Regions from separate parts of the Exiguobacterium sp. SH0S7 genome, predicted to be linked through region 1. Evidence: riboswitches for the same ligand, from Rfam matches in the RefSeq annotation. Region 1 holds a riboswitch; each other region holds the start of a gene.
The links. Region 1 has a riboswitch for S-adenosylmethionine ahead of msrA (peptide-methionine (S)-S-oxide reductase MsrA). Riboswitches for the same ligand answer to the same signal wherever they lie in the genome.
Positions count from the first base shown of each region.

Region 2: it holds a riboswitch for S-adenosylmethionine, as region 1 does, so the genes downstream of both, metK (methionine adenosyltransferase) here and msrA (peptide-methionine (S)-S-oxide reductase MsrA) in region 1, are expected to answer to the same signal.
Region 3: it holds a riboswitch for S-adenosylmethionine, as region 1 does, so the genes downstream of both, EVJ22_RS02810 (methionine ABC transporter ATP-binding protein) here and msrA (peptide-methionine (S)-S-oxide reductase MsrA) in region 1, are expected to answer to the same signal.

Region 1 is NZ_SJVA01000001.1:102,659-112,504, forward strand. Features, by position in the region: gene EVJ22_RS00550 (GTP-binding protein) at 1-1,193, opposite strand, end outside; gene EVJ22_RS00560 (hypothetical protein) at 1,503-1,769, opposite strand; gene EVJ22_RS00565 (SMP-30/gluconolactonase/LRE family protein) at 1,782-2,663, opposite strand; gene rlmN (dual-specificity RNA methyltransferase RlmN) at 2,827-3,888, opposite strand; gene EVJ22_RS00575 (amidase family protein) at 3,981-5,390, opposite strand; gene EVJ22_RS15525 (hypothetical protein) at 5,511-5,672, shown strand; SAM riboswitch class I at 5,717-5,816, shown strand; gene msrA (peptide-methionine (S)-S-oxide reductase MsrA) at 5,879-6,397, shown strand; gene EVJ22_RS00585 (GRP family sugar transporter) at 6,428-7,291, opposite strand; tRNA gene EVJ22_RS00590 (tRNA-Ala) at 7,436-7,508, shown strand; gene EVJ22_RS00595 (four-helix bundle copper-binding protein) at 7,624-7,956, shown strand; gene EVJ22_RS00600 (3'-5' exonuclease) at 8,024-8,590, shown strand; gene EVJ22_RS00605 (bifunctional glycosyltransferase family 2/GtrA family protein) at 8,618-9,679, opposite strand; gene EVJ22_RS00610 (sodium:calcium antiporter) at 9,790-9,846, opposite strand, start outside.
Region 2 is NZ_SJVA01000001.1:478,694-488,539, reverse strand. Features, by position in the region: gene EVJ22_RS02535 (Gfo/Idh/MocA family protein) at 1-880, shown strand, start outside; gene EVJ22_RS02530 (iron-containing alcohol dehydrogenase) at 949-2,112, shown strand; gene EVJ22_RS02525 (glucose-6-phosphate isomerase) at 2,219-3,571, shown strand; gene ytkD (RNA deprotection pyrophosphohydrolase) at 3,670-4,143, shown strand; gene EVJ22_RS02515 (alpha/beta hydrolase family protein) at 4,124-4,882, shown strand; gene pckA (phosphoenolpyruvate carboxykinase (ATP)) at 4,916-6,487, opposite strand; SAM riboswitch class I at 6,805-6,924, shown strand; gene metK (methionine adenosyltransferase) at 7,056-8,264, shown strand; gene EVJ22_RS02500 (YtxH domain-containing protein) at 8,306-8,803, opposite strand; gene EVJ22_RS02495 (GNAT family N-acetyltransferase) at 8,968-9,438, shown strand; gene EVJ22_RS02490 (alpha/beta fold hydrolase) at 9,528-9,846, shown strand, end outside.
Region 3 is NZ_SJVA01000001.1:540,181-550,026, forward strand. Features, by position in the region: gene sufD (Fe-S cluster assembly protein SufD) at 1-926, opposite strand, end outside; gene sufC (Fe-S cluster assembly ATPase SufC) at 939-1,700, opposite strand; gene EVJ22_RS02795 (MDR family MFS transporter) at 1,873-3,087, opposite strand; gene EVJ22_RS02800 (MetQ/NlpA family ABC transporter substrate-binding protein) at 3,192-4,022, opposite strand; gene EVJ22_RS02805 (methionine ABC transporter permease) at 4,052-4,714, opposite strand; gene EVJ22_RS02810 (methionine ABC transporter ATP-binding protein) at 4,704-5,732, opposite strand; SAM riboswitch class I at 5,811-5,916, opposite strand; gene EVJ22_RS02815 (thioredoxin family protein) at 6,369-6,626, opposite strand; gene EVJ22_RS02820 (PTS sugar transporter subunit IIC) at 6,817-7,872, shown strand; gene gcvH (glycine cleavage system protein GcvH) at 7,917-8,300, opposite strand; gene EVJ22_RS02830 (arsenate reductase family protein) at 8,349-8,702, opposite strand; gene EVJ22_RS02835 (hypothetical protein) at 8,749-9,477, opposite strand; gene tnpA (IS200/IS605 family transposase) at 9,731-9,846, shown strand, end outside.

The sequences.
Region 1 (9,846 bases):
CATGAAAACGTCGCGATTCCGTTTCCTGGAAGCGTATCCCGTAACGTTGTCCAGTCTGACGCCATTTCTTCGTCTGACAGTAGACAGGCGTCAAGTTCGAGCTCGACGCGCACTCGGTCCATTCGGTGACCGATCAAGACGAGCTCCGTCTGGCGGTCGCCGTACGGCTCGATGTAATCGGCCTCAAGCTCTGGTTCGGCGGCGAACATCTGCTTTCGTTCCGCGTCAGGAAGCGTCGCGAGCCAACGCCCGGCATGTTCGAGCGTCGACGCGTACCCCGCTTGGGAGAACAGGCACGCGATGTCGTTCCGTGAGGCGATCCATAAAAAACCTTTGGCCCGGACGACTTCTTCCGGGAACTGTTCGATCCACGCATGTAAACGCTCCGGGTGGAACGGACGGCGGCGGCGATAGACGAACGAACTGATGCCGTACTCTTCGGTTTCAGGGGTATGGTCGTCTGTCTCGAGCTCTTGGATCCATCCGGCGGCATGCATTGCCTGGTCGAAGTCGAACAAGTTCACGTCTAACAGGTCGGACAACGGCACGTTGCCGTAAGTACTTGTCAGAAGTCGCGCCGCCGGGTTTAACGCGCGCAACAGACTTTCGATCTCGTGCAGTTCCGGTTCCGTGACCCGGTCCGCCTTGTTGAGGACGATGATGTCGGCAAACTCGACTTGATCGACGAGCAAGTCGACGACTTCCCGGACATCACCCGTGTCGACAGCCTGTTTCCGTTCATGCAGTGATTCGCCCGAGTTGAAGTCTTTTAAAAATCGATACGCGTCGACGACCGTCACCATCGCGTCAACATACACACGGCTCGTCAAGTCGATACCCAAGGCGTCATCCGCATATGTAAACGTCTGCGCGACCGGGATCGGCTCCGAGATGCCTGACGACTCGATGATGATGCCGTCGAGCTGTCGGTCGTTCGCAATCTCGCTGACCGCCTCGAGTAAATCTTCTCGCAACGTGCAGCAGATGCAGCCGTTAGACAGCTCCACCAACTTCTCGTCCGTCCGTGAAAAACCTGCCCCGTCAATCAATCGCTCATCGATGTTCAGCTCGCTCATGTCGTTGACGATGACGGCATATTTTTTACCATCCCGATTGTTCAACATATGATTGAGCAACGTCGTCTTGCCACTTCCTAAATATCCGGACAAGACTGTGATCGGAATTCGTTTCATGATGTATACCACCTTTAAATCGTAATCATTACTTTTTAGATAATGAACGGGATTACGTCCGTTGTCAACAAAAAAAACACGCTCAAAAGGAGCGTGTTCAGCTTGTTGACTAACATCAATAGAATCGCTCGTTCAATGGCGCCCATGCTTTCCGCAGGGAATCCCGGAGCCGCATCGCGACTCGCGTCGCTGCTCGGTCTCCGTTGGGTTGCTTTCCTGCAGGAGTCGGGGCGCCATCTAGCGGCCATTTGTCTTTTTCTGAGGCCTCGACGGCCGAAGAAAAAGCTCTGGATATGTTCTTCGTACCGGTTATTCTTCTAATGCTTTCCGTTCCGCCTCGGAGCGAGGATACGTGTTCGCCTGCCACTCGGCCCGGTAAATCGAATCGAGTTGCGTCAATCCGACCTCGTCATCATCCTTATCGGCATCCACACTCGGCGTCTCGTCCCACTTTGGTTCAAGATACGTATGGTCTTCTTTCCGGGCCCGGTCGTCCAATATCTTTTGAATCCCGACCCGAGCCACCGCCGCTAGTGCCAATCCGATTCCCGCTCGCACGAGCAATCGCTTCACCATAGCCGTCCCTCCTTAACGTCCAAACCGATAAAGTGGCATCCCTTTCACGTCCGTATCGATCTTGAAGACCGAACCCGCATCCGGATGAGCGGCGAGCGCCTCGTCGTCCATGCCTTCGCGCGCCGTCGTGATCGCCAATTGTTTTAAGTCATCCCCGATAAAACTACACGACGTGACGTTCGGCGCCGGGACGATGACTTCAAGCACTTTTTCACCCGTCTCCGGATTCCACCGCGTGACGCGCCCGCCTGCAAAGTGGGCAATCCATAAAAAGCCGTCTTCATCCGACGTCATGCCGTCCGGGAACCCGTCCTCATTCTTGAAATCAATGACGACCTCACCTTCCCCGAGCGTGCCCGTTTTCAAATCGAACGGGAACTTGCGAACCGTCTCGGTCGGCGTATCGATATGGTAAAACGACGTATGGTCAGGTGACCACGTCAACCCGTTCGATAACGTCAATCCGCTCAACATGACCTCGGTCGTGCCGTCGCGGTTCAAGCGGAACAACGTCGCCTGCTCAGACTCGTCTTTTAAGTGGAGCGTCCCGGCGAAGACACGACCGTACGGGTCGGCTTTCCCATCGTTGAAGCGAAGGACACCCTCCGGGTCATCAAGTTCGACGAGTTTATCGAGTTGTTTCGACGTTTCATCCCACTCATAGATACCATCCTTCAATCCGACGATCACGCCGTCGGTCACTTTAGGGACGACAAACCCGACCTGCTGTCCCATATCAAACGAAGATAATTCATCTTCTTTCTCATCGTACCACCAGAGCGCGTGCCCTTCGATATCGACCCAGTAGAACCGCTTCAGTTCAGCGTCCCAGCAAGGCCCTTCCCCGAGCGTGTTTCTGACTCGAATCCATAACGTAGCGTTTACTGTCTCCATTGAATTGCCTCCACTCTCTGCTTTGATATCAAAAGACTATTCCCTGAGGGGGTAAGGACTATTCATCATTCACAAAAATGTTTAAAGATATTTCTCGTCTGACGCATTATACGCCCGGGCACGATAAAAACGCTCCGAATCGAAACCGATCCGGAGCGCTCGTTTATTTGGCGCCTTCGACGTTCATTTGTTTACTGCGTAATTGGCCGCACGCCGCATCGATATCGGTCCCGTGCTCGAGACGCACGCCCGTATTGATGCCCCGTTTTTTCAAGACGTCGTAAAACGCCATGATGTCCTCGGTCGTACTCCGTTCGTACTGGATGTGCTCGTTGACCGGGTTGTATGGGATCAAATTGACGTAAGACTTGTCTTTGATGTCATCGATCAACGCCGCGAGTTCTTCGGCATGTTCTGGCAAGTCGTTCACTTTCGAGAGCAAGATGTACTCGAACGTGATCCGTTTATTCGTCTTCTCAACGTAGTAGCGGATTGCCGGCATCAGTTTATCGAGCGGGAACGCCCGGTTGATCTTCATGATTCTCGTCCGCAGCGCATCGTTCGGCGCGTGCAGAGAGAGGGCCAAGTTGATGCGCAGGTCAAGGTCAGCGAACTTGTAGATCTTGTCGGCGAGCCCACTCGTCGAGACGTTGATTTTACGAGGAGCGATCGCGAGACCGCGCTCGTCTTTGACGACACGGAGGAAGTCGACCAAGTTATCAAAGTTATCGAACGGCTCCCCGATTCCCATGACGACGATGTGGCTGACGCGGTCATCTTCACCGACCTCGTCTAAATAGTGTTGAACGGTCATGATCTGTTCGACGACCTCGCCCGCCGTCAAGTCGCGTGTTTTTTTCAAGAGGCCGCTCGCACAGAAACTACAGCCGATGTTGCACCCGACTTGTGTCGTCACACAGACGGAACGTCCATACTTATGGCGCATGAGCACCGTTTCGATATAATGCCCGTCGTGCAGTTTAAGTAAGAATTTGACCGTGCCGTCACCCGCTTCTTGTTTGACGAACAGTTCTTGTGTCGTCAGCGCATAGTTCGCCTCAAGCTGTTCGCGAACTTCGGGACGAACCGCGATCTCGTCGAGCCGTCTGACACGGTCGATGTAAAGCGAGTCCCATATTTGTCTGGCGTGGTAGGCACTGTATCCCCAAGATACGCAAGCGTCCGACAGCTGATCAAATGTCAGCCCATATATAGATGATTTCATTGTAATCTGTCCTTTCTTCAATCCGCATACGTACCATTGTAGCGGACGTGAGCGACAGGTGCAACGTTCTTACATAGGCGGGATCGGACGCGTCACGTGGCGTTCGAACGCGTAGGCGGGATCGGACGCGTCACGTGGCGTTCGAACGCGTAGGCGATACGGATGAGGTCTCGTTCCGCATAGCTCGTACCCGTGAATGACAGCCCGAAAGGTGCCCCGCTCTGTTTGAGCTTGTATGGGATCGTGACCGTCGGGTGCCCTGCCTTCGCCGCCATATCGTAATTCAAGTCGTGTGGCAACGCCAGGGCGTGAAGCGTTTGTTCCATCAATAAACGATCGAGGCCGTCCGTTTTCGCGTGCCGGACGTCGGCTAAGCGTCGCTCGAGGTAGCTCGACTCGGTCAAACGCCCTGATAACTGATTCGCTTTCTCGAACGTAACTTGTCCGTGCGGGATCGTTTCCGGGTGAAGCTTGTTCCAGTCCATCAAGTCCTTGAGCGTTTCATACGGGAGCGCTGTCGTCGCCAAATACGCCTCGATCCCGAGCTTGAACTCATGGTAGAGGACGTCGCCTTGGTCAAGTCCGTCGTTTGACGGCAGGTCGACTTCGACGAGCTCGACCCCGCTCGCTTTGAGTAACGCCAGCGCCTCTTGATAGAGCGTCTGTTCTTCATCCGACAGTTCCGCCTTCACGAAACCGACGCGCATGCCGACGGCTTGACGTTCGTCGAGACACGTCCGGTACGGTGGACCGGCCGGTAGATGTGTCGTCGCCGGGTCCGAGTCGTCTTCCCCGCACATCGCTTCTAGTGCGAGCACCGCGTCGCGGAGCGTCCGCGCCATCGGACCGGCCGTATCTTGCGACCGCGAAATCGGGATGATCCCACTCCGGCTGATGAGCCCGACCGTCGGTTTGATGCCGACGATGCCGTTATGGACGCTCGGGTGGATGATCGACCCGCTCGTCTCGCTGCCGACAGCGAGCATCGTCAAGTTCGCAGCGACCGCTGACGCCGAACCCGAGCTCGAACCGCCGACGTCGAGATTGTCACCATACGGATTGAGCGTCTGGCCACCGACCCCGCTCCATCCGTTCGGCATGTCCTCCGTCAAAAAATTGGCCCATTCCGATAAGTTGGCTTTGCCGAGAATGACCGCCCCGTGCTCACGGAGGCGACGGACGAGTTCAGCGTCACGACCGGCAAAGTGATGCTCGAGCGCCACGGCGCCGGCAGTAGTCCTCATGAGTCCCGCCGTCTCGATGTTGTCCTTGAGTAAAACGGGAATACCGAGGAGTGGCAGCCGGTCTCCGCGTCGGTAGGCACGGTCAGCCGCCTCAGCCTCGAACAACGCGTCCGGGTTCACTTGGATGACCGCTTTCAGTTTATCGTTCAAGCTAGCGATCCGTGTCAAATAGTAGGCCGTCACGTCCCGGGCCGTGAACGTCCCTTCTTTATATCCGCGCTGTGCGGTCTCGATGTCTAGTTCAAATAAGTCTTGCATCCAATTCCCTCCTTATAGGCAATGTTATTCGGTATTCGCTTAATGCATCGAATCCCCTTCTTTTTATCGCCATTGGATGTGCAACTTGATACACTAGAAGAAACGTTATTGGAGGTAGCCATGTCCCGCTCTTACATCCTTGTTTTACTGTCCGTGTTCGCCCTGTTCTTTCTACAATTGTTTGGGGATGATTTGCCGTGGGCATTCCCTGCGTCCATCGCCCTCATTATCTTGATTGTTGGTGCCACGCTATTTCAACTTCGGCGCACACCAAATCGTTGACGTTTAAACGAGACAGATGATATGATGCTGTCACCAACTACATATCGATATCTTGAGTGAACGAGAGACCTGGCTCTACGACTTCACAGCAACCTGCTTCGGCAAGGTGCTACTTCCAGCAAGGCATCGCCTTGGACGATATGACAAAACGCTCATGTCGATGACATGGGCGCTTTTTTTGGAATGAACACAAGGGGGATTTTATTTTGGAAAAAGCTACATTCGCCGGCGGTTGTTTTTGGTGCATGGTGACACCGTTCGAGGAACAACCTGGAATCGAAGGCATCGTATCCGGTTATACCGGGGGACATGTCGACAACCCGACGTATGAACAAGTGAAAACCGGCACGAGCGGTCATTACGAGGTCGTCGAGATCACGTTCGATCCGGCTCAGTTCACATATGAGCGCTTGCTCGAACTGTATTGGATTCAGACGGACCCGACCGACGACGGCGGCCAGTTCCAAGACCGCGGGCAACAATATGCGCCAGCCATCTTCTATCATACGGAAGAACAACGCGTGAAAGCAGAACAGAGCCGCGACGCGCTCGCCGCGAGCGGAAAGTTCAAACAACCGATCGTGACGAAAATCTTACCGGCTGACGTCTTTTACCCGGCCGAAGACTATCATCAAGATTATCATAAAAAAAATCCGGCCCACTATAAAGCGGACCGGAAACAATCTGGCCGTGACGAGTTCATCGACCAGACGTGGACAAGCTGACAACGACGGGCCTCATGCCCGTCGTTTTTTTTAGCTCTTGGCAAGCCCTAACATGAATCCAGCGACCACGATCAGACCGATCCCCATGAAGACGAAGACGCGTTCTTTCGACGTCTTTTCTTCTTTTAACAAGTAAATGCCACCGAGTGTCGCGACGACGACGTTCAATTGGGACAGTGCGAACGACGTCGCGATGCCGACTTCTCCGCTTGAGACGAACAATCCGAAGTTCCCGATCCCCCAGGCAAGCCCGGCGAAGATGTTCTTGAACGTTTTCGGATCAAACTTTTTCACATCTTTTTCACGAAGACTGAACAAGAGCGCGGCGATGAACATCCCGAGTGACTGCGGTAGGATGGCGGTGATGCCATCCACTTCAAAGTAGTTGGTCAGGACAGCATACGTTACGTAACCGATGCTCGAAACGAGGAGCACGAGTAGCCCTTTTTTCAAAGCACTACTGCTGTCGGATTCTTTATGTTGTTGATATGACGTCATGACGGCCCCGATGATGATCAAGACGAGGGCCGAGAAGCCGAGCCATAGCTCGGTCGATGTCTTCCAGTCCCCAAGGACGATGACCCCGAACAGTGATGTCCCGACAAGCTGCATCCCTGTACTGATCGGCATCGCTTTCGAGACGCTTAAAATTTGGAACGACTGGAACTGAAGGTATTGTCCAAGCGCCCAGAACACACCTGATATGAAACCAGTCACGATCGCGAGCGTCGTGAACTCTGGCTTGAAGACGAGCGCGATGACAACCGCCATCACCATCGCGCCAATCGTCGTGCCGATTAATTGTTGAATCGGCTTGCCGCCGACAATAGATACGATAAGCGGGATACTCCCCCACATGAGTGCGGGCAGTAGCGCCAACAAAATCATCTCCATACGTTGCACCTGCTTTCTTAATATAACATCCTATCTATTTTTCCCAGCTCTAACGTCCATTAAACTTCAAAAAAATGATTTTCAAAGTTCTTTCGTTTTTCTTATTGCCAAATCATTTATTAGAATGATATAATAATTTCCAACGGGGCATTAGCTCAGCTGGGAGAGCGCCACGCTGGCAGCGTGGAGGTCAGCGGTTCGAGCCCGCTATGCTCCATTCCTTAAGTCGGTCCACTGATGTGGGCCGGCTTTTTTGTGTCCCCGCCTCGGTTTAAGTCGACACGAACCGGGTAATGATTGTAAGACATCATTTATCTTAAGGGGGACTTCCAATGAACCGAACCTCTGTCGAAGAGACGATTTTGGCCGTGATCGATTGTATCCGGGCGAGCAACCATTGCTTCTCGAAATGTTTACAAGAAGAAGACCTGCTGATGGTCTCGGAATGTATCCGGTTGACGAAAGAATGTGCCGAAGTCGCCACACTCACCTTGAACGCGCTCGAAACCGACTCGGCGTTCACAAGACCGATCGCGGCGCTCTGCGCGCAAGTGTGTGATACGTGTGCCGTCGAATGCGGGCGTCACTTGTACGACCATTGCCAACGTTGCTCTGAGGCTTGCTTGCGCTGCGCCGAGGCGTGTCGGCATCTCTCGGCCGCATGATCGCTTTACCGTCTAACCTTGTGTTAGACTTTTTTTGTACAGATTTTTAACGAAGAGAGGAACTTTTATGCCACATTCTATTCTAGCAATCGACGTCGAGACGGCCAATCGCGACAGTCGGAGCATCTGCTCTGTCGGTTGGAGTCTACTGACAGACGGTGAAGTCGTCGAGACGAACCAATTGCTCGTCAATCCTGAGGAAGACTTTGACCAAGGCAATATTCGCGTCCACGGAATTCGCCCAAGCGACGTCTGGGATGCCCCGACATTGCCCGAAGTGCTCGAACAGCTCTATCCGACATTGAACGCCGTCGACGTCGTCATAGCCCATAACGCCGCGTTTGACATGGGTGCGCTCCGTAAGGCGATCGCCAAGTACGACTTGTTCACTTTCCCGACGATTGAATACGGCTGCACCGTCAAGTTGTCCCGCAAGCTCTACCCGGGGCTACCGAACCATAAGTTGAATACGATGGCCGAGCATTTGAACGTCCCGTTCATCCACCACGATGCCGCCGAGGACGCCCGCGTCTGCGCCCTGCTCATACGCGACATGATGATCAAGACCGGGATCGCCGACGTGCGCGAGTTGCACCGCTACACGTCAGTCAAACTCGGAACGCTCGCTTATTGACGAAAGGCCCGACAGCTGTCGGGCCTTTTAGCGTTTGAAGATCCATCTTTTTTGGACGTAGTAACTCAATACGAACAATACACTGTCGACGGCGACCTTGAGGATGACCTCACCGTCCCGGAACAGCAGGAACAACACGTAGACGAGACTCGCCGACAGCGCCATCTGTACAGCGACCAGCCCAAAGTATTTCAACATCGAGCGCTTCGCTGTCGATTTGAAGACGACTTTCCGATTGACGTAATAGTTGAATAATGAGGACACGACACGCGCCAAAATCGTCGCCACGATGACATGGACTGTTTCGAACCATGGATTCAATAAGAAGATCAACAATGCGTAGACGCCGATGTCCATTAAGAATGAAGCGACTGATGATAAGGAATAGGCCAAAAACATGCGATAAATGAGAATCGAATCGATGACTGGACGAAAATGTGAGGACGCGTTCTCGTCAACGTATACCGTTTCGATCGGTGTTTGATGGATCGGTACTTGCAATCGTTTCGTGAACGTCAACATGTTCATCTCGAACTCATAGCGGTTGCCCGGAATATCGATCAGTTGCTTGACATAGCGGAGCGGAATCGCCCGCAGTCCGGTCTGTGTGTCGTTCAGACGGAGACCGCTGCCGAGCAACATGACAAATCTCGTCATTTGATTGCCGAACCGGCTCCGGAACGGAATCGCAGGCGACGAGAAATCACGACAGCCCATGATCAGATGATGCGGCCACTTCACCCCTTCATCGTACAGGTTACGGACGTCCGCCGGCAGATGTTGTCCGTCCGCATCGACGGTGATCACGCCGGTCGTCTCAGGGTACGCATCGACGATGTGGCGGAGCCCGGTCTTTAGCGCTGCGCCTTTGCCGGCATTTTGTTCATGCTCGAGCACAGTCGAAACTTCCGGCTTTACGTCATCGAACACGGCACGGCACGTATCGGCACTGCCGTCGTTCACGACGATGACATGGACGAACCCTTTGTCCTTCAACTCCCGGACCAGCGTGACGAGCGCCTGATCAGGGTTATAGGCCGGTATTAATACGACATAGTCGTCTAAACGTTCCACGGCATGCACTTGCATCGTCACCCCTCCTTCCCTCCTCTTATACCCCAGTCAGACGAAAGTGATACCGGGACAAGAAAAAAACGTGATGGCGTTATGCCATCACGTCAAATTGACGAGTTGATGATTCATCCGGTAAAGATGAGATATGAAGAAACGGCGTAGACGAACACGACGAGAATCGA
Region 2 (9,846 bases), 380 kb from region 1:
GGTTGCCCGTCAGTTCGGGATCGAACGGGTTTATGACACGGTAGCGGACATGCTCGCAAATGAGCAGCTTGATGCGGTCAGCGTCTGCACACCGAACGCCCTGCATAAAGACCATGTCATCGAAGCGCTCGATGCCGGTTGTCACGTCCTTTGCGAGAAACCGCCGGCTATCTCGGAGCGTGAGGCGGACGAGATGCTACAAGCGGCCAAGCGGGCCAACCGGACGCTCCACTACGGCTTCCATTTCCGGTATCGGACGGACACGCAACTGCTGAAACGCTTGATTGACTCAAATGAACTCGGTCACATCTATGCGGCGACCGCGCTCGCCCTAAGGCGCCGTGGCATCCCGGGTTGGGGCGTGTTTACGGACAAAGAACTTCAAGGAGGCGGGGCGCTGCTTGATATCGGCGTACATATGCTCGACCTCGCCCTCTATTTGATGGATTATCCGAAACCGGTCGACGTGGTCGGTCACGTCGGACAGTATCTTGGGACGCGTCCGGGTGTCGGTCTGATGGGGGACTGGGACGCCGACAACTTCTCGGTTGAAGACACGGCCCGAGCGATGGTCACGTTCGAGAACGGGGCCTCACTATTTTTAGATGCGAGCTTCATGGCGAACATCGGGCCGAAGGATACGATGAACGTGGAATTGCGCGGGACAGCCGGCGGGGCGTCGTTGTTCCCGCTCACGATCCATACAGAAGAACATGGCGCTCTGTTTGACAAGACGCCGGCTCATTTGACGTTAGACGATCCGTACGCGACACAGATTCGCTCCTTCCTTGAGGCGTGTCGGCGTGAGCCGTCATACGAGCAGGCCGAACAGGCGGTCCTGCTTCATCAAATCATCGACCGCATATACAGTCAGGGCTAATCACTTTTCAATCCAGAAAAACAGGGTATATAGTGTAGGTGTTACATATTTTTGAAGGAGGATGACTTATGCACAACTTTGAATACAAAAACCCAACGAAATTGATCTTCGGGACGCATCAGATCGAGAAGCTCACAGGGGAGCTCAAAGCGCTTGACGCGAAGAAAGTGATGCTCGTCTATGGAGGCGGGAGCATCAAGAAGAACGGGACGTATGAGGAAGTCGTTGCTGAATTAAATAAAGCGGACATCGAGTTCGTCGACTTCTCAGGTGTCGAACCGAACCCGCGGATCGAAACGGTGAGACGTGCGGTCACGAAAGCACGCGAAGAAGGCATCGACGCCTTGCTCGCGGTCGGCGGCGGTTCAGTCATCGATTGCACGAAATTGATCTCGGCAGCGATTCCGTATGACGGCGACGCATGGGACATCGTCCTCCGTGACCATATCCCGACTGAAGCGGTACCGTTCGGAACGGTTCTCACGCTCGCGGCGACAGGTTCTGAGATGAACTCCGGTTCGGTCATCACGAACTGGGAGACGCAAGAGAAATATGGTTGGGGCCACCCGCTCGTCTATCCGACGTTCTCGATCCTCGACCCGCGCTATACTGTGTCGGTGCCGAAAGACCAAACGATCTATGGCATCGTCGACATGATGAGCCATTGTTTCGAGCAGTACTTCCACCCGAACCACGCTCCGGTTCAAGAGCGGATGACTGAAGGCGTCTTGAAAGCGGTCGTCGAGTCGGCACCGAAGCTCGTCGACGACTTAGAGAACGTCGACTTGCGTGCCATCATCTTGTTCGCAGGCACGATCGCCTTGAACGGGGTCTTGCAGATGGGCGCTTCTGGCGACTGGGCGTCGCACAACATCGAGCACGCCGTTTCGGCTGTCCATGACATCCCGCACGCAGGCGGCCTCGCCATCCTCTTCCCACGCTGGATGGAGCACGTCCTTGAAGAAGACAACGCGGCACGGTTCGCACGACTCGGGACAGAAGTGTTCGACGTCGAACCGGGTGCGACAGACCTTGAGACGGCAAAGCGTACGATTACAGCGGTTCGTGCTTTCTTCGACCAACTTGGTGCGCCAAGTTCACTCCGTGACTATGAGATCGACGAATCGACGTTTGAGGCGATCCTTGATTCAGCGATGAAACGTGGAGCGTTCGGACGTTTCCGTACACTCGAACGCGAAGACGTGGCTGCGATTCTTGAATTGAGCAAATAAGGCGATTTGATGCCTATTTTGCAATAATGATTGAACGAATCCGTCGTTTCCGTTTATGATGAGTCATGTATGGCTCTTAGATGAGCGATTTAAAGGAGGAAATGCCATGTCAACAGTACGTTTCGATTATTCTAACGCCCTGTCTTTCGTCGGGGAACACGAAGTCGATCAAATGCAAGAAACGGTGAAAGCACTCCATTCGGTCATCCACGACCGGAGCGGTGCCGGCAGCGATTTTCTAGGCTGGGTCGACCTTCCAACGAATTTTGATACGGATGAGTTCGCACGCATCAAAGCGGCCGCTGAACGAATCCGCGACAACTCGGACGTCCTCGTCGTCGTCGGAATCGGTGGGTCGTATCTCGGCGCTCGTGCAGCCATCGAGATGCTTCAACATTCATTCTTCAACGTATTGTCAAAAGAGGAGCGTAACGCCCCGCAAGTCTTCTTCGCGGGCCACAACATCTCGTCAACGTACATGACGGAGTTGCTTCAAGTACTCGAAGGCAAAGAAGTCTCAGTCAACGTCATCTCAAAATCGGGAACGACGACAGAGCCGGCAATTGCTTTCCGTGTCCTCAAGCAGTTCATGGAAGAGAAGTACGGCCAAGATGGCGCACGCGAGCGCATTTATGCGACGACAGACCGTGCCCGTGGCGCTTTGAAGACGCTCGCTGATGCAGAAGGTTACGAGACGTTCGTCATTCCGGACGATGTCGGTGGACGGTTCTCTGTCCTCACACCAGTCGGTTTGCTTCCAATCGCGGCGGCAGGCATCGATATCGATGCCCTCATGGAAGGTGCGCGAGACGCGGAAAATGCCTACAGTTCACCTGAACTTTCAGAGAACGAGGCGTATCAGTACGCGGTCGTCCGTAACGCCATGTATGCGAAAGGTAAATCAATCGAACTTCTCGTCAACTACGAGCCGGCACTCCACTACGTATCAGAGTGGTGGAAACAGCTTTACGGCGAGTCGGAAGGCAAAGACAACAAAGGGATCTTCCCGGCGGCTGTTGACTTCTCGACTGACCTCCACTCGATGGGACAATACATCCAAGAAGGTCGCCGCGACTTGTTCGAGACGGTCATCCGTGTCACGAACGTCCGTCACGCGTTGAACGTCCCGGAAGACGCACAAGACCTCGACGGCTTGAACTTCCTTGCCGGTGAGACGATTCAATTCGTCAACGACAAGGCGGCAGAAGGAACGCTCCTCGCCCACACGGACGGAAACGTGCCGAACCTCGTCGTCGAATTGCCAGAGATGACGCCATATCATCTCGGATACTTGTTCTACTTCTTCGAGAAGGCGTGCGCGATGAGCGGCTACATTCTCGGAGTCAACCCGTTCAACCAGCCAGGTGTTGAAGCATATAAAGCGAACATGTTCGCGTTGCTTGGAAAACCAGGTTATGAAGAACAAAAAGCTGAGCTTGAAAAGCGCTTAAACCAATGATTTGTTGTAGGTCCGCCTCGGCGGGCCTATTTTTTTGTTTGAAACTAGCGTGAGACAAGGTAAAGTGAGAGTAGACACGGGAAAGAAAGGGATGGACTATGTTGACATTCACGGACTACTATCACAATAAAGTCGAGTTGAGCTTCGAGCACTATCCGTTTTCGGATACGCCGCTGCACGTCTGGGTCGTCGCCCGCTATGCGGACAAATGGGTGCTCACGAAGCACAAGCAGCGCGGACTCGAATTTCCGGGAGGGAAAGTCGAACCCGGCGAACACGAGGACGACGCGGCGATTCGGGAAGTGTACGAGGAGACGGGAGGCGTCGTCAAGACACTCCATTATTTAGGGCAGTACCGGGTGCTCGGGCGTGGCGACACCGTCATCAAAAATATTTATTTTGCGGAGATCGAGCGGTTCGAGGATCATCCGGCCGTCGATGAGACCGACGGGGCCGTCTTGTTGGACACGTTACCGACGAACCTGCTCCGTAACGGCCGCTACAGTTTCATGATGAAAGATAAAGTGTTGCCCGAGACGATGAAAGTACTCCATGACAAAAAGTTGGTTTGATCGCGTCGACGTCCTGCCTCCTTATGCGGGATATCCCGTGCATCGAGGTTGGTACGAGACGAGTGACGGGGAAGAAGTCGTCGCCTACACGATCACGCCAAAACGTCCGAACGGCCAGGTGCTGTTTTATTTACGAGGCGGCACTGGGAGGATCGGTGACGTCCGGTTGCCTCGGCTGATGCAGTTCGCGGCGAAAGGGTTCCATGTCGTGGCGCCGGTCTATCGCGGGAACCACGGAGGGACCGGGAAAGAGGATTTCGGAGGCGCCGATTTAGAGGACGTCGTGTCTCTGTATGACCGCGTTAGCCGGACGCACCAGACGATCCACGCCCTCGGCTTTTCCCGTGGCGGCATGATGGCGTTGTCGCTCGCATCAAAACGTCCCGTCACGTCGGTTACATCGTGGGCGGGTGTGACGAATTTGGAGTGGACGTATGAAGAACAGCGTTCGATGCGGAAGATGTTGCGCCGGATGACCGGGGGGGACCCGGAGACGGTCCATGAGGCGTATGTCGAACGGTCTCCGCTCTTCAAAGACTGGCAGGCGCCGACGCTACTCATCCATGGGACGGACGACGAGCAAGTCCGGCTTCGTCATGCGACCGCCCTCGCTGACAAGATCGGTTCGCAAGCAGAGCTTTGGATCTTGCCGTTCGCCCATCAGCTCCCGTTCTGGGAAAAGTGGAAGACGACGGACCGAGCGATGGATTGGATGTTGGCGCTTGCGACAAAAAAATGACTAGTACCCGAGCGGGGTACTAGTCATTTTGAGTTAAAAGACGATTGGCCCGGCCGCGATGACTTTCTCACTCGCTTTCGTGAATCGTTTAAAGTTTTGTTGGAACTTCAAGGCGAGCGCTCGCGCTTCGACATCGTAATGAGCGGCATCTTTCCAAGTGTCACGTGGGTTGAGCACGTCTTGTGGGACGCCGTCGATATGGACCGGGATGTCGACGTTGAAGATGTCGTGCTTCACAGTGTCGACGTCACGCAATTGACCGTTGATCGCGGCGTTCACCATGGCCCGTGTGTAGCTGAGCTTCATACGCGAACCTTCACCGTAAGCTCCGCCGGTCCAACCCGTGTTGACGAGATAGACGTCGACGTTATGCTGTTCGATCAACTTGCCGAGCATGTCGGCGTATCGTTCCGGGGCGAGCGGCAAGAACGGTGAGCCGAAGCAAGTCGAGAACGTTGCTTGTGGCTCGGTCACGCCGCGCTCCGTCCCGGCTAGTTTTGACGTGTAGCCTGATAGGAAGTGATACATCGCTTGCTCTTTCGTCAACTTGCTGATCGGCGGGAGCACCCCGTAAGCATCGGCCGTCAAGAAGACGATCGTGTTCGGGTGGCCGGCCCGTGAAGGGAGCATCGCGTTATCGATAAATTGAATCGGGTAAGCTGCTCGCGTGTTCTCGGTGAGCGAGATGTTTTTGTAGTCTGCTGAGCGGTCTTCGTTCAAGACGACGTTTTCAATCAACGAGCCGAAACGGATGGCGTCATAAATTTGCGGCTCGTTCTCACGCGATAAGTTGATTGTCTTGGCGTAGCAACCGCCTTCGATGTTGAAGATGCCGTCTGGTGACCAACCGTGTTCATCGTCACCGATGAGATGACGTTCCGTATCGGCCGAAAGCGTTGTCTTGCCCGTTCCCGATAGTCCGAAAAAGAGCGCCGTCTCCCCGGCGTCCGAGACGTTAGCCGAGCAATGCATCGACAAGACGTGCTGTTCAGGTAATAGGAAGTTCATGACCGAGAAGATTGATTTTTTGATTTCGCCGCCGTATTCTGTTCCCCCGATCAGAATGGTACGCTTGGCGAACGAAACGAGGATAAACGTCTCTGAGTTCGTCCCGTCAACTGTTGGGTCGGCTTTGTAGCTCGGCGCATAAATGACCGTGAACGGGTCAAACGCACCGGCTGTCGGCCACTCACGCAAGAACAACTGCTTCGCGAACAAGCTGTGCCATGCGTACTCGGTGATGGCGCGTACCGGTAACGTGTAGTGCTCATCTGCTCCAGCCGAAGCTTCGAGATAATACAGCTTCTGTTTCGTCTCGAGATGGGTGAGGACTTTGTCGAGAAGAGCGGTAAATTTTTCTTCTGCGATCGGCTGATTGACCGGACCCCAATCTACTAACGAGTTGCTGACTTCATCTTGGACGACGAATTTGTCTTTCGGTGACCGCCCTGTGAATTTCCCTGTACTGACCGATAAAGCCCCGTCTTTCGTCAGTACGCCTTCACCGTTACGAATGGCTTCTTCCACCAATTCTGGAACGGTTAAGTTCCGTAATACATCGGCACCCTTAATTAATTCTTCGATTTTCAGGAGCGTAGTCGCCATCCTGAATCCCACCTTTCCCCTAAATAGATGTGGATGAAATCCGCATACTTCCGCGTTTAATTAGTATGACATTTTTATTATATGTGACACACTAATCAAAAACAAGCATTTCTTTACCCTTTAAAGTAAGCGCTTTCTTACAAGGACATTCTAACATATTCTGTATAAGCGGGGAGTGAAAAAACGGAAACCGTCAAAAAAATGTTTGATATTTCACAAACATAAATGATTTCCGTGATTACGAAGAAATTTACAAATTAAGCAGATACGCTTGACAGAACGGTATGGCATTTATATGATGGTGTTCGTAACGGATACTCTTATTCTGAGCGGTGGAGGGAACAAGGCCCTACGAAGCCCAGCAACCGTCCGATCCTGTAGTCTTTTTCGGAAAAGGTGCTATCCTGAAGCGAAGCGACAGCTTCGAACGATAAGAGGGTAAGGAAGAACGATTCAACCTTTCCCATTGAACGTGGCGAAAGGTTTTTTTCATTACCGTCCCAAAGCAACGCGTAAGGGGAACGAGTACCGTCCACACATCACCCTTATTAATAGGAGGTTTTTCGAAATGTCAAACTTGAACCGTCGACTTTTCACTTCGGAGTCCGTCACTGAAGGACATCCGGATAAAATTTGTGACCAAATCTCAGATGCGATTTTGGATGCAATTTTGGCTGAAGATCCAAACGCCCGCGTTGCGGCTGAGACGTCTGTCACGACAGGTCTCGTGCTCGTAGCTGGTGAAATCACGACATCGACTTACGTGGATATCCCGAAAGTTGTACGTGAAACTGTTCGTGAGATCGGCTACACGCGTGCCAAATATGGTTTTGACGCTGAGACTTGTGCTGTACTCACAGCAATCGACGAGCAGTCGGCAGACATCGCCCTCGGTGTCGACCAAGCGCTCGAAGCTCGTGAAGGTCAAATGACTGACGAAGAGATCGATGCGATCGGTGCCGGTGACCAAGGCCTCATGTTCGGTTATGCAACGAACGAGACACCTGAACTCATGCCGCTCCCGATCTCACTTGCTCACAAATTGTCACGTCGCTTGGCAGAAGTTCGCAAAAACGGAACGCTCGCTTACCTTCGTCCAGACGGTAAGACACAAGTAACTGTCGAATACGACCAAGACAACAACCCGGTCCGTATCGATACGATCGTCATCTCGACACAACATGCAGAAGACATCACGCTCGAGCAAATCCAAGCGGACCTTAAAGAACACGTGATCGAAGCAGTCATCCCGGCTGAACTCATCGACGCCGAGACAAAATACTTCATCAACCCGACTGGCCGTTTCGTCATCGGTGGACCACAAGGTGATGCAGGTCTCACAGGACGTAAAATCATCGTCGACACATACGGTGGATACGCTCGCCACGGCGGTGGTGCGTTCTCAGGTAAAGATCCTACCAAAGTTGACCGTTCGGCAGCATACGCGGCCCGCTACGTGGCGAAAAACCTCGTGGCAGCTGGACTTGCTGACAAAGCGGAAGTTCAACTTGCATACGCGATCGGTGTCGCACACCCGGTTTCAATCGCGGTGGACACGTTCGGCACTGGTAAATTGAGCGAGACTGAACTCGTTGAACTCATCCGTGAGAACTTCGACCTTCGTCCGGCCGGCATCATCAAGATGCTCGACCTTCGTCGCCCGATCTACAGACAGACAGCAGCTTACGGACACTTTGGCCGCACAGACGTTGAACTCCCATGGGAGCAGACGGACAAAGCGGCAGTTCTTGAAGAAGGCGCAAAACGTTTCGCATAAGCAATAAAAAAACGACCTTTCGCGAGAAAGGTCGTTTTTTATTATGCTTGTGGTTTATTTTCGTTCGTAGTGTTCTCGTTGCCGAGTGCCGTATCTTTCGCCTCGACGACTTTCTCACCAATATCTTGTAAATCTGATTTTGCTTCCTGGGCCGTCTCGACGACTTTGTTCACGTCTTCTTTGACCGTGTCGACTTCACCGACAACTTTTTCATAGACGTTTTGCACATCGGTCGACACTTCTTGAATCATACCTGACGCCGACTTCACTTGCTCGATGACTTGAGACGCTTTACCGGCCGGATCTTCTTTGATCGTGTCGACGAGACCGCCGACAGACGACTTCGCATTCGTGAGCGACTGTTTCGTCGTCTCACGGTTCGACGAGCTAAGTAGGGCGATCAGACCACCGACGAGCGCACCGAGAAGCATCCCGGTCACGACATTGATTTTAGGACCACCCGAGTTGGTTTGGTCGAATTGGCGATTCGGGTTGTTAGCGTTAGCTGCATGTGGATCGTTTTGTAATGTTGGTTCCATATCTAAACACTCCTTTGTAAGTTGGCATTGGTACTCATATACCCTAGTTAAAATAGAAAATAACGTTCTGCTTTATTTCGACACGAAAAAGTAATAGAAGGGCAGGATATTTTTTACGTGATGGGGAATGATAGTACTAGATTGGCCAAAAGGGGGAAGCTGTTATGAAGATGCGGGAAGCCGTACCAGAAGATGCCGCCACGATTCGAGATATCGCACTTGCGACCATCAGTGTGACAGATGACGTTCGGTCTAAGGTGATGGAGCGCGCCTATCAACAAGAAGAGATCGTCCGGGCCATCGGTTCGAGTGAAGAAGCGAAAGAACAGTTGTTCATCGTCGGTGAGGCCGAAGGAGACGTCATCGGGTTTTACCATGCGATCGACCGCGGTGATACGTGGGAAGTGCTTCGTCTCTATCTTCATCCGGCTCACCATCGCCAAGGACTTGGGGCGGAACTGCTGACGCATCTCCAAGAGCGGAAGGCGCAGCCGATCGAGCTATACGTCGAGAGTTCGAACGAGCAGGCGATCGCGTTCTTAAGCCACCAAGCGTTCACCGAACTGAACCGAATTCAAGAAGAAGTGTACGATCAACCGATGGAGCTCATCCATTTGCGTTACGACCCACGCTAAGACTCCAGACGGATTTTCTTTCAAACATCAGTCAGCGGCTGATGTTTTTTGTTAGAATTGATGAGACATACTAATAATGAGGTGACAGCATGACATATGAAGAAGAATCACGAAAAGGGGTCATCGTGATCGTTTACCCGCTGCAGTTCACGTCCCGGCTCAGCGAAGCATTTTTGCAGCGACTCAGTGTCGACTATGAGGTGCTCGTCGTGACCGGACAGACGGTCGGACTAACGGCAGAAGACCATAAACAACTGATCAAGAACACGCTACGGGAAGCGAGTCAGTCCAAACTACCGATTCACGTCATCGCCTTCAGTCTCGGGGCGCTCTTGACGAACCGCCTTCTGCAAGAGTACGACGTACCGCTCGGGAGTTTGACATACATCTCCCCGCTCTTTGATTGGC
Region 3 (9,846 bases), 440 kb from region 1:
TTTTGAACACCGTGGATCAAGATGAACCCTTCCGAAGACTTCCCGAAGTGGTCGGTCCGGATGTTAAAGTTTTGCTTCTGCGCGCCACGACCGATCGTGACTGCTTTCGTGTTCGAGTACGTGTTGTCTCCGACGAGATGCGTCTTCGTCTCGACGAGCGTGTTGCCGTCGTTCATATGTCCGAGCGCCCAATCTAGGTGAGCGTTCTCGTAGACGACACCGCGGCGGTTCATGAACGTGAGTGCTGACTCAGCGAGCTGGTCGACCCCACCGAATACGACTTTCGCGTTCGCTCCGACGAACACTTCCGTCACGGCGTTGACCGTGTGCGGCTCATTCGTGTTCGACAAGAAACTTTCGACATACGTCACTTCACTGCCTTCATCGGCGACGACGATCGTATGGTGGTACAACGAACCGTTCGCTTGTTCCATCGTGAAGATGGCTTGAAGCGGGTCTTTCAATTGCATGTTTTTCGGGACGTACAAGAAAGCCCCACCGTTCGTGAGCGCTGCGTTCAAGGCAGACAAGCGATCTTCGTCAATACGAACGCCTTCTGTCATGAAGTATTTCTCGACGAGGTCTGGATGTTGTTCCATCGCTTGTTGGATTCCCATGAACAAGACGCCTTCTGGCATCGTAAGTTCGTTATAGACGACATGACCGTTGCGTTCAACGAGCACGTTTGTCCGGTGGTCTCCGAGCAATGCTTCGATTTCAGGCGTCAACCCGTCAAGCTTCGCGAGCTCGACGTCTCCGCTTGTGAAATCCCATTTATCAATCTTGATTTTTTCAACTTTAGGCAAGGCGAGAGTCGGCGCAAGTTCTGCTGCTTCTTTACGTCGGTTGACCATCCATGCTGGTCCACCGAGCGCCTCTGCACGTGCCGCTACTGCTTGTGCATCTAATTCAAATTGTACGGTCATCGTACAGCCCCCTTACGCTTCTGTGTCTACTGTCATCCCAAGATCTTGCTTCACCCAGTCGTAACCTTCTGCTTCGAGTCGTTGTGCGAGCTCTTTGCCGCCCGACATGACGATTTTACCGTCGATCATGATATGGACGAAATCTGGCTCGATGTAGTTGAGGAGACGCTGATAGTGCGTGATGATCAAGCAGCCGAACTCTTCAGTGCGCATTTCGTTGACACCTTTAGCGACGACTTTGAGCGCATCGATATCAAGACCTGAATCGATCTCATCAAGAATCGCGATGTTCGGTTTAATCATCATCATTTGAAGGATTTCGTTACGTTTTTTCTCTCCGCCCGAGAAGCCTTCGTTCAAATAGCGGTGTGCCATTTCTGAAGGGATTTCAAGAACGCCCATCTTCGAATCAAGTTCGCGGATGAATTTCATAAGTGAGATTTCTTCGCCTTCTTCGCGGCGCGAGTTGATCGCTGAGCGCAAGAAGTCGGCGTTTGTGACTCCGCTGATTTCAGCTGGATACTGCATCGCGAGGAACATGCCTGCTTGCGCACGTTCATTTACTTCCATCTCGAGGACGTCTTCTCCGTTCAAGTCGACGCTCCCTCCTGTCACTTCGTACAATGGATGACCCATGAGGGCAGATGCGAGTGTTGATTTACCAGTCCCGTTAGGACCCATGATGGCGTGAATTTCGCCACCTTTAATTTCAAGATTAAGACCTTTGACGATCTCTTTTCCTTCGATTGAGACGCGGAGGTCATCAATTTTCATGTGTGGTACGTTAGACATTCGGATACCCCTTCCGTTTTCTCGCCATTTTTGGCGTAGATTAGATATATTCTAATCTTAATCTAGGCAATTTTTTATTTCAAGCGACTCACCTTATATTTCATTCTCAATAAAACATAAATGTTGAGAATGAGAATATCGGGAAATCAAGACATTATCCAACATTTTCCTCGACTTGAACCGAATTCGCTTGTTTTTCCCGTAGCGCGCCGGTGAAGAAGAAGGCGCCACACGCGGTCAGAACGGCTAGGCTCCCAAATACAGGGAGCGACGCGTTGTCGAAGCCGTCGAGCAGCAGTCCGCCGATGACCGGCCCGATCGATTGACCGAGTGCCGTCAACCCCATCGCCCCGAAATACGTGCCGCGCAAATGTTCCGGTGCCAAATCGTCTGTCAACACGTCCGTCATCGTGAACATGAGCACTTCCCCGACCGTGAAGATGACCATCGCGACGAACAATACCCACACCTCGGCAGCGAAGCCGATTAACAACAGCCCAATCGAGAGCGTCGCGATCCCAAAGAACAGCGACTTGATCGGCGAGACGCGAATGCCGAACCTCATGATCGGATACTGCACGATGAGCACGGTGATCGCGTTGACCGTCAACAGATAAGCGAATAGGCGCGACCCGTCACTGAATCCGTCGTGAAACGCGATGAACTGCGGCAACGTCGAATTGAATTGACTGTAGCCGATGATGGCGAAGATCATGCCGATGATGACGAAGCGGAACGTCTTGTCTTCTTTTAACACGCGGAACGTCTCCGTCAGGCGCGGCCGCACTTTGACGCCGTCCCCTTCTTCAAACGGATATTTCCGGAACAACGTCGAGATGACGAGGCCGTAAAGGATATAGACGGCGGTCACGACGAAGAATGCACTCTTCGCTCCCGTAAGTGACAAGACGACCGCAAGCAGCGGTCCGATCGCCGCAGCGATGTTGATCATGAAGTAGCGCACATTATAGACGATGACGCGCTGGTCGGGTTGCGTCGTGTCGCTGATCAAGGCTCGTGACGCCGGTTCAAGGAATGAACGTGAAACGCCCATCAATACCGAAAATATGTAAAACCAAACGAGCTCCGTTGCGAGTGCGAAACCGGTGAACGTCAAGGCGTTCAAACCGATACCGATCAACATCAGCTGTTTGCGCCCGTAGCGGTCAGACAGCGTCCCCCCGAAAAAGCTCATAAATAGACCGGATAATGCCGACGTCGCGAACACCGTCCCGATCACGCTCGCCGAGAAACCGAGCGTCGCGAGATAAATCGCAAAAAACGGCATGACAAAAAACGTCGACAGCCGTGCAAAAAATGTACCGAACAAGACGCCTAGCGTCAGCGGATGAATGTGTCGTATGCTCACCCGGATCCCCCCTTTTTCTACATATAAATAGTTTACTTCTATTATTGAAGCAAAACCACTGCAAACAAAAAAGGCCCGGGATGTCCCGAGCCTAAAATCAATCATTATTTAACCGGTACGACCGCACCTTTGTACTCATCCAAGATCCACTGTTGTGTCTCTTCTGATGTCAATACTTCAAGGAGTGCCTTGACGCGCTCATCGTCTTCGTCGCCTTCACGCGTGACGATCAAGTTGACGTACGGTGAGTCTTCGCCTTCAAGAGCGATTGCGTCTTCGAGCGGGTTGAGGCCGGCATCGATCGCGTAGTTCGTGTTGATGAGGACGGCATCGCCTTCACCGTTGTTGAACGCTTGCGGGAGAAGTGCCGCTTCGACGTCCGTCTTGAACTCCAAGTTTTTCGGGTTGTCGACGATGTCAGCGACTGTCGCGTCTGTCGTCTTGCCGTCAGCGAGTGTGAGCAAGCCTTCTGTTTGAAGCATCGTCAAGATTCGTCCGTGGTCAGCGACCGACGAGCTCATGATGATTTCAGCGCCGTCCGGAAGCTCATCGAGTGATTTGTAGTCTTGTGAGTAGACACCGATCGGCTCGATGTGGACGCCGCCGGCTGAAGCGAATTTATAGTCTTTGTTCTCAGCCATTTGTGACTCGAGGTACGGCTCGTGTTGGAAGTAGTTCGCGTCGAGCTCACCAGCTGCGAGCGTCTTGTTCGGGAGCACGTAGTCTTGGAACTTCTTGATTTCAAGCGTGTAGCCTTTTTCTTCATATTCGTCTTGGACGTGCTCTAAAATCTCGGCGTGTGGTACGTTCGACGCGCCGATGATGAGCGTCTTGTCGTCGCCCGAGCCTGATTCTGAGTCCCCGCCGCCACATGCCGCGAGAATTGTGAGTGCTGATGCTGCTGTCAATCCGAGTACTGTTTTCCATGATTTCATTATAAAACCCTCCATATGATTGTATTTGATTAAGCTGATCGCTTATCGATTTTTGAGACGAGTCGATCGCCGATGAACTGAACGACGAAGACGATGACTAAGATCAATACGGTCGCGACGAACGTGACGTCGCTTTGTGAACGCTGGAACCCTTCGAGGAACGCCAAGTTCCCGAGACCACCACCCCCGACGACTCCGGCCATGGCCGTGTAACCGACGATGGCGACGATCGTCACCGTGATGCCTGACACGATGGCCGGGAGTGCTTCCGGGAACAACACTTTATAGACGATCTGCCATTTCGTCGCGCCCATCGACTCGGCCGCCTCGATGACACCGCGATCGACTTCGCGGAGTGCGAGCTCGACCATACGTGCATAAAACGGGGCCGCACCGATGATGAGCGCCGGGAGCGCCGCCGTCGAGCCGAGCATCGTTCCGACGAGAAGGAGCGTGAACGGAATGAGCAAGATGATCAAAATAATGAACGGGATCGAGCGGAACACGTTGACGACCGCGCTGATGATCGTGTAAATCGGACGATTCTTCATCATGAGCGGTTCGTTCGTGACATATAAGAGCATGCCGAGGGCGAGACCGATGACGAATGTCGCGGCTCCTGCGACGAGCGTCATATAGAGCGTCTCCCACGTCTGTTCGAGCATGACTTGCCAATCTACATTAGGAAACATCGCTTTCTACCTCCACTTCCACTGCCTGCAATCGGATTGAGGCGATGGCCCGCTCGACTTCAGCCGGCTCTCCGATCAATTGGATGAATAGCGTTCCGAGCGCGCCGACTTGGGACTGCGTCACGTTACCGCCGATGATGTTGAAGCCGATGTCGTGCTGTTTCAACACTTCCGATAAAATCGGCTGTTCGGCCGTCTCGTTCAAGAACTTAAGTTTGACGATTTGGCCACTCGGATAACGTGCTTTCAAATGCTCGAACGTGAGCGACATGTCGTCGACGGCACCGATCTGTTTGACGAACTCTTTCGTGATCGGCTGTTCCGGATGTTGGAACACGTCCGCGACTTGGCCGGTCTCGACGACTTTCCCTGCCTCCATGACGGCGACGCGATGACAGATCTTTTGGATGACGTGCATCTCATGGGTGATGAGGACGATCGTCAGTCCGAGTTTCTTATTGATGCTGACGAGCAGTTCGAGAATCGAATCGGTCGTCTTCGGGTCGAGTGCGCTCGTCGCTTCATCGCAGAGGAGCACGTCTGGATTTGTAGCGAGCGCGCGGGCAATCCCGACTCGCTGCTTTTGACCGCCCGATAGTTGCGACGGATAGCTGTCTTCACGTCCGGCGAGACCGACGAGATCGACGAGCTCTTGGACGCGGCGTTTACGTTCACTGGCCGGTACCCCGATCAGTTCGAGCGGGAAGCTGATGTTCTCAGCGACCGTGCGCGACCATAATAAGTTAAAGTGTTGGAATACCATCGAGACGTTTTTGCGCACCCCGCGCAGTTCTTTCGGAGTGAGCTTCGTCAGCTCGCTCCCTGCGACGACGATTTCACCGCTTGACGGTGACTCGAGTCGGTTGAGCAGACGGATGAGCGTCGACTTCCCCGCCCCTGAATATCCGATTATTCCAAAAATTTCGCCGCTCTCGATTGTGAGCGACACATCATCGACCGCCTGGACTCGACCGTTCTTCGTGTCGAACCATTTGGCCACATTACGTAATTGAATCAATACCTTTCCCTCCTGACAACAAAAAAAGTACACACGTTTGAGCAAACGTGCGTACTTTATCGGTACGGACAACGATTGCTCTCATCTTCCAAGGTTCTCACCTTGCTGGAATTAGCACCATTTCGGATTGCTCCGCGGTTGCTGGGCGTCATAGGGCCAGTCCCTCAGCCTCTCTTGATAAGAGTGTTGTTTATTCGATTAGCTTTATAATAGCGACACATTATTTTCATGTCAAACTATTTTGTGCGAAAAATCAAAAAAAGGTGCCATCCGAGGATGACACAGAACGTAGCACCTTGAGTCACGGAAGGACAACCCATAGATGAAACTCTTTTGCCCGATCAGAGTGTTCATCCTTATATGGGGGATTCAAGCCATCCATCACTCGGCCTTAGAACGTACCATGCGGTTACGCGGTAGGTGTCCCTGCGCTTGATTTTTTTGGGGGACAATCGAAGGGAAGGTCCACCTAAAAGTCGCGTAAAGTGATGCACCGGCTGTTCTAAAACGTCTTGATGGCTGGAGAATCTCGTCCTATATTGTGTTCAAGTAAGATGTTGTAATGAATATACCATTCGTGAACTTTTTGTGTCAACTGATTATTTAAAATTTTCTGATTATTCTAATCATCCTATCTCATTTAACGAAAGATAGGACGTGCTGTACGTTTTGGAACGCATATAATCGGTCTTCGACTTGGCCGTCTTTAAGCTTTAACAGCGCCGGGACGCTCATCACTTGATACGCTTCTAACTCTTGCGGGATAAAGTTGGCGTCCTGCTTGTCAATCGCGAGTGTCGGGTCGACCGCTTCGACGACGGCGAGCATCCGCTCGGCCACAGCGCATGTTCCACACATCGGGGCGTATATATATAACAATCCGTCTGTAATCATTGTTCTCACCTCTTTTATAAGTATATGAATGTGAGCCGATCTGTTCAAAAGTTGTGCTCACCCCACGAATTTTCTGAATCGTTCAACATTTCCTGTTGACGCTTCACGAAAAGAGGCATAGTATGGTCATTAACTTTAACGCTTTCGTACATAACAGCATATACGTAGAAAAGGACAGGTGAATCGACTTATGACGGAACAAACGAAACTGACAGGCAAACAATTTTTGATGAACGTATTGAACGGACTCAGTCTCGCTATTTTAATCGCCCTCATCCCGAGCGCGTTGCTCGGTGAATTAACGAAAGCCATCTTACCGTATTTTCCGTCTTTGCAGTTCATCTTAGACGCGACGACGATCGCGATGCGCCTGCTCCCGGTCATCATCGGTGTCACCGTCGCGATGCAATTCGGACGCTCGGCGCTCGAGGCCGGGACGATCGGTATCGCGACCCAGGTCGGGAGCGGCGCTATCCGTATCGAGGAAGACGCGTTCCTCATGGCGGGAATCGGCGACGTCATCACGGCCGGTGTGACCGCCGCCCTCGCGACATATATGGTAATGCAGCTGTCGCCACGCTTAAAGACGTACACCGTCCTCGTTTTACCGATGACGGTCATCGTCATCGCCGGCGGAATCGGCATGTTCTTACTCACGTACATCTCACAGATCACGACGTACATCGGCACAGTCATCATGACGATGACTGAACTCCAACCGATCGTGATGGGCATGTTGATCGCGATGGCGTTCTCGCTCATCATCGTCTCCCCGATCTCGACGGTCGGGATCGCGACGGCGATCAGTCTGTCCGGTGTTGCCGCCGGGGCCGCTAACCTCGGCGTCGTCGCAGCCGGTTTTGGTCTCGCTATCGCCGGGTGGCAGATGAACGCGACCGGGACGTCGCTCGCTCACTTCCTCGGCTCACCGAAAATTCAAATGGCGAACTTCGTCCGTCGTCCGATCATGATGCTCCCTGTGCTCGCGAACGCGGCCATTCTCGGGGCGCTCGCCGGTATCCTTCGTATCGAAGGAACACCGATCAGTGCCGGATTCGGTGTCTCTGGACTGATTGGACCTGTCAACGCCCTGCACTTGATGCCAGGCGGATTCGCGCTCTGGAACGTCATGCTCGTCATCGTCTTGTTCGGCCTCATTCCGGTGACGCTCGGGATTGTCTTCTATCGCCTGTTCAACCGGACATCACTCATCCAGCCTGAACATTACCGCCTCGACTTCGACTAAATCAAAAAATCCCGGCTTCTCATAAAGAGAAACCGGGATTTTTGTTAGCCTTGAATCATCGTTTCATATTCTTCTGCCGACATGAGTTTGTCGACGTCCGTTGAATCGTTCAACTCGACTTCGATCATCCATGCGCCTTCGAACGGTGCTTCGTTGACAAGTTCCGGCGAGTCCGCGAGTGATTCATTCACCGCCGTGATTTTCCCAGAGATCGGTGCGTACAGTTCAGACACCGTCTTGACCGATTCGACCGAACCGAACGGCTCGTCGAGCAAAATCGTGCCGCCGACTTCAGGAAGTTCCACAAACACGATGTCCCCTAGTTCGCTTTGTGCGAAATCCGTGATCCCGATGCGGGCAACGCTTCCGTTCACTTCAACCCATTCGTGTTCTTTTGAATAACGTAGATTTGCAGGTACTTTGCTCATCTTGACTTCCCCCTCAAATAAATTAGAATCACATGTGTATTATAGCACTTAGCCCCAAACGTCTGTAAATGACTTTTCTGAAAAACCGACCGTCGATTTTTGACCGTCAGTGACGATTGGGCGCTTTAAAAGCATACCATTGCTGACTAAAAGCTCGATTTGTTCGTCTTCTGACAAATTCGGGAGCTTATCTTTAATACCTTCGTTACGATACACTTGCCCGCTCGTATTGAAAAACTTTTTGAGCGGTAATCCTGACTGTTGCCAGATCGACGTGAGTTCATCTTTTGACGGTGTCGCCTCGACGATATGAACGTATGTATACGCGACGTCGTTCTCCTTCAACCATTTCTCTGCCTTCTTACACGTACTGCATGGCGGATAGCCATATAGTGTCACCATGTTTCATCACCTCTTGTTTTACTGTAGCATACTCCATTCCCGCAAATCACGCTTCGAGCAAGCGTGCGATTTCTCGCTTCAGCGTCGCGTTGACCGGGTGACGCGCTTCGATATAGCTCAGCATCGCCGCGGCCGCTTCGACCGACTTGCCGTAACCTGGAAGCCATTCGCTGAGCCCGGCGACGAGCTCCGGGTGCCGTATCTCGACCCGGCGCGTCGGATTGAACGGGTCGCCCGTCTCTCCATGTGCTTTCAACACGTTGTTGACGGCCGCGACTTGGATGAGTTCGAAGCCGGCGAGCTTCTCTCCGCGTCGTTCACGGAGCAGACCGACGTACAGGTTCGTCAGCGCCTCTTCGTAGCAGTGCGCGGCGTCGGGAGCCTGTGTGACGAGTTTCGGCGTCGCGAACGATTCGAGCGCTTCCTCCCGCTTCCAGACGATCCGTCCCGGAGTGTAGGCGATGTGTGGCATCTCAGGCAAATCGAAGACGGCGAACTCGGCGTAAATACCGTCCGCATACATGACTTTATGGCCGTCTTTCGTGTTTTGGAACTGGTAAGCGATCGGTTCAACCTCGAGCCAGTCCAAGTTGTCGATGAAGCGGGTTTTTCGTCCGTCCTCGACGATCAAAAAGAAATCGAGGTCGGAGTAGTCGTCGAGCCGCTCGGTCTCGAGGCCAATCGAACCGAGGGCGAGCAGCATCAGCGCCCCTTCTTGTTTCGCGACCAAACGCCCGATTCGTTCCATTCGTTCCAACAGTTGATCTCGTCTCATAAACATTCCTCCTTTTCCTCATTGTACGTTCTGATCAAACGAAAAAGAAAGGGCTGACCGCGTCCGGCCACCCCTCCCTGTTCGAGAAATTTTTATTACAGAATTTGCGAACGAGAAAGCCCACTCCTTTAGTGGTGGGATGAACGTGAGCTTGATTTCGGAGTCCCGTTAGTCGGAATTTCAGAAATCAACAAGCAGAATCTTATCCCGATAAAATGTATCACTCTAATAAATCTAATGATACAATGGACGTATGAACAACTACAGAAGAACCAAAACCACCGTATCGATGATCCATTATCATTTCGTGTTCTGCCCGAGGTATCGCCGAAAACTATTTGATGACGATACGTTCGAGCAACGATTCAA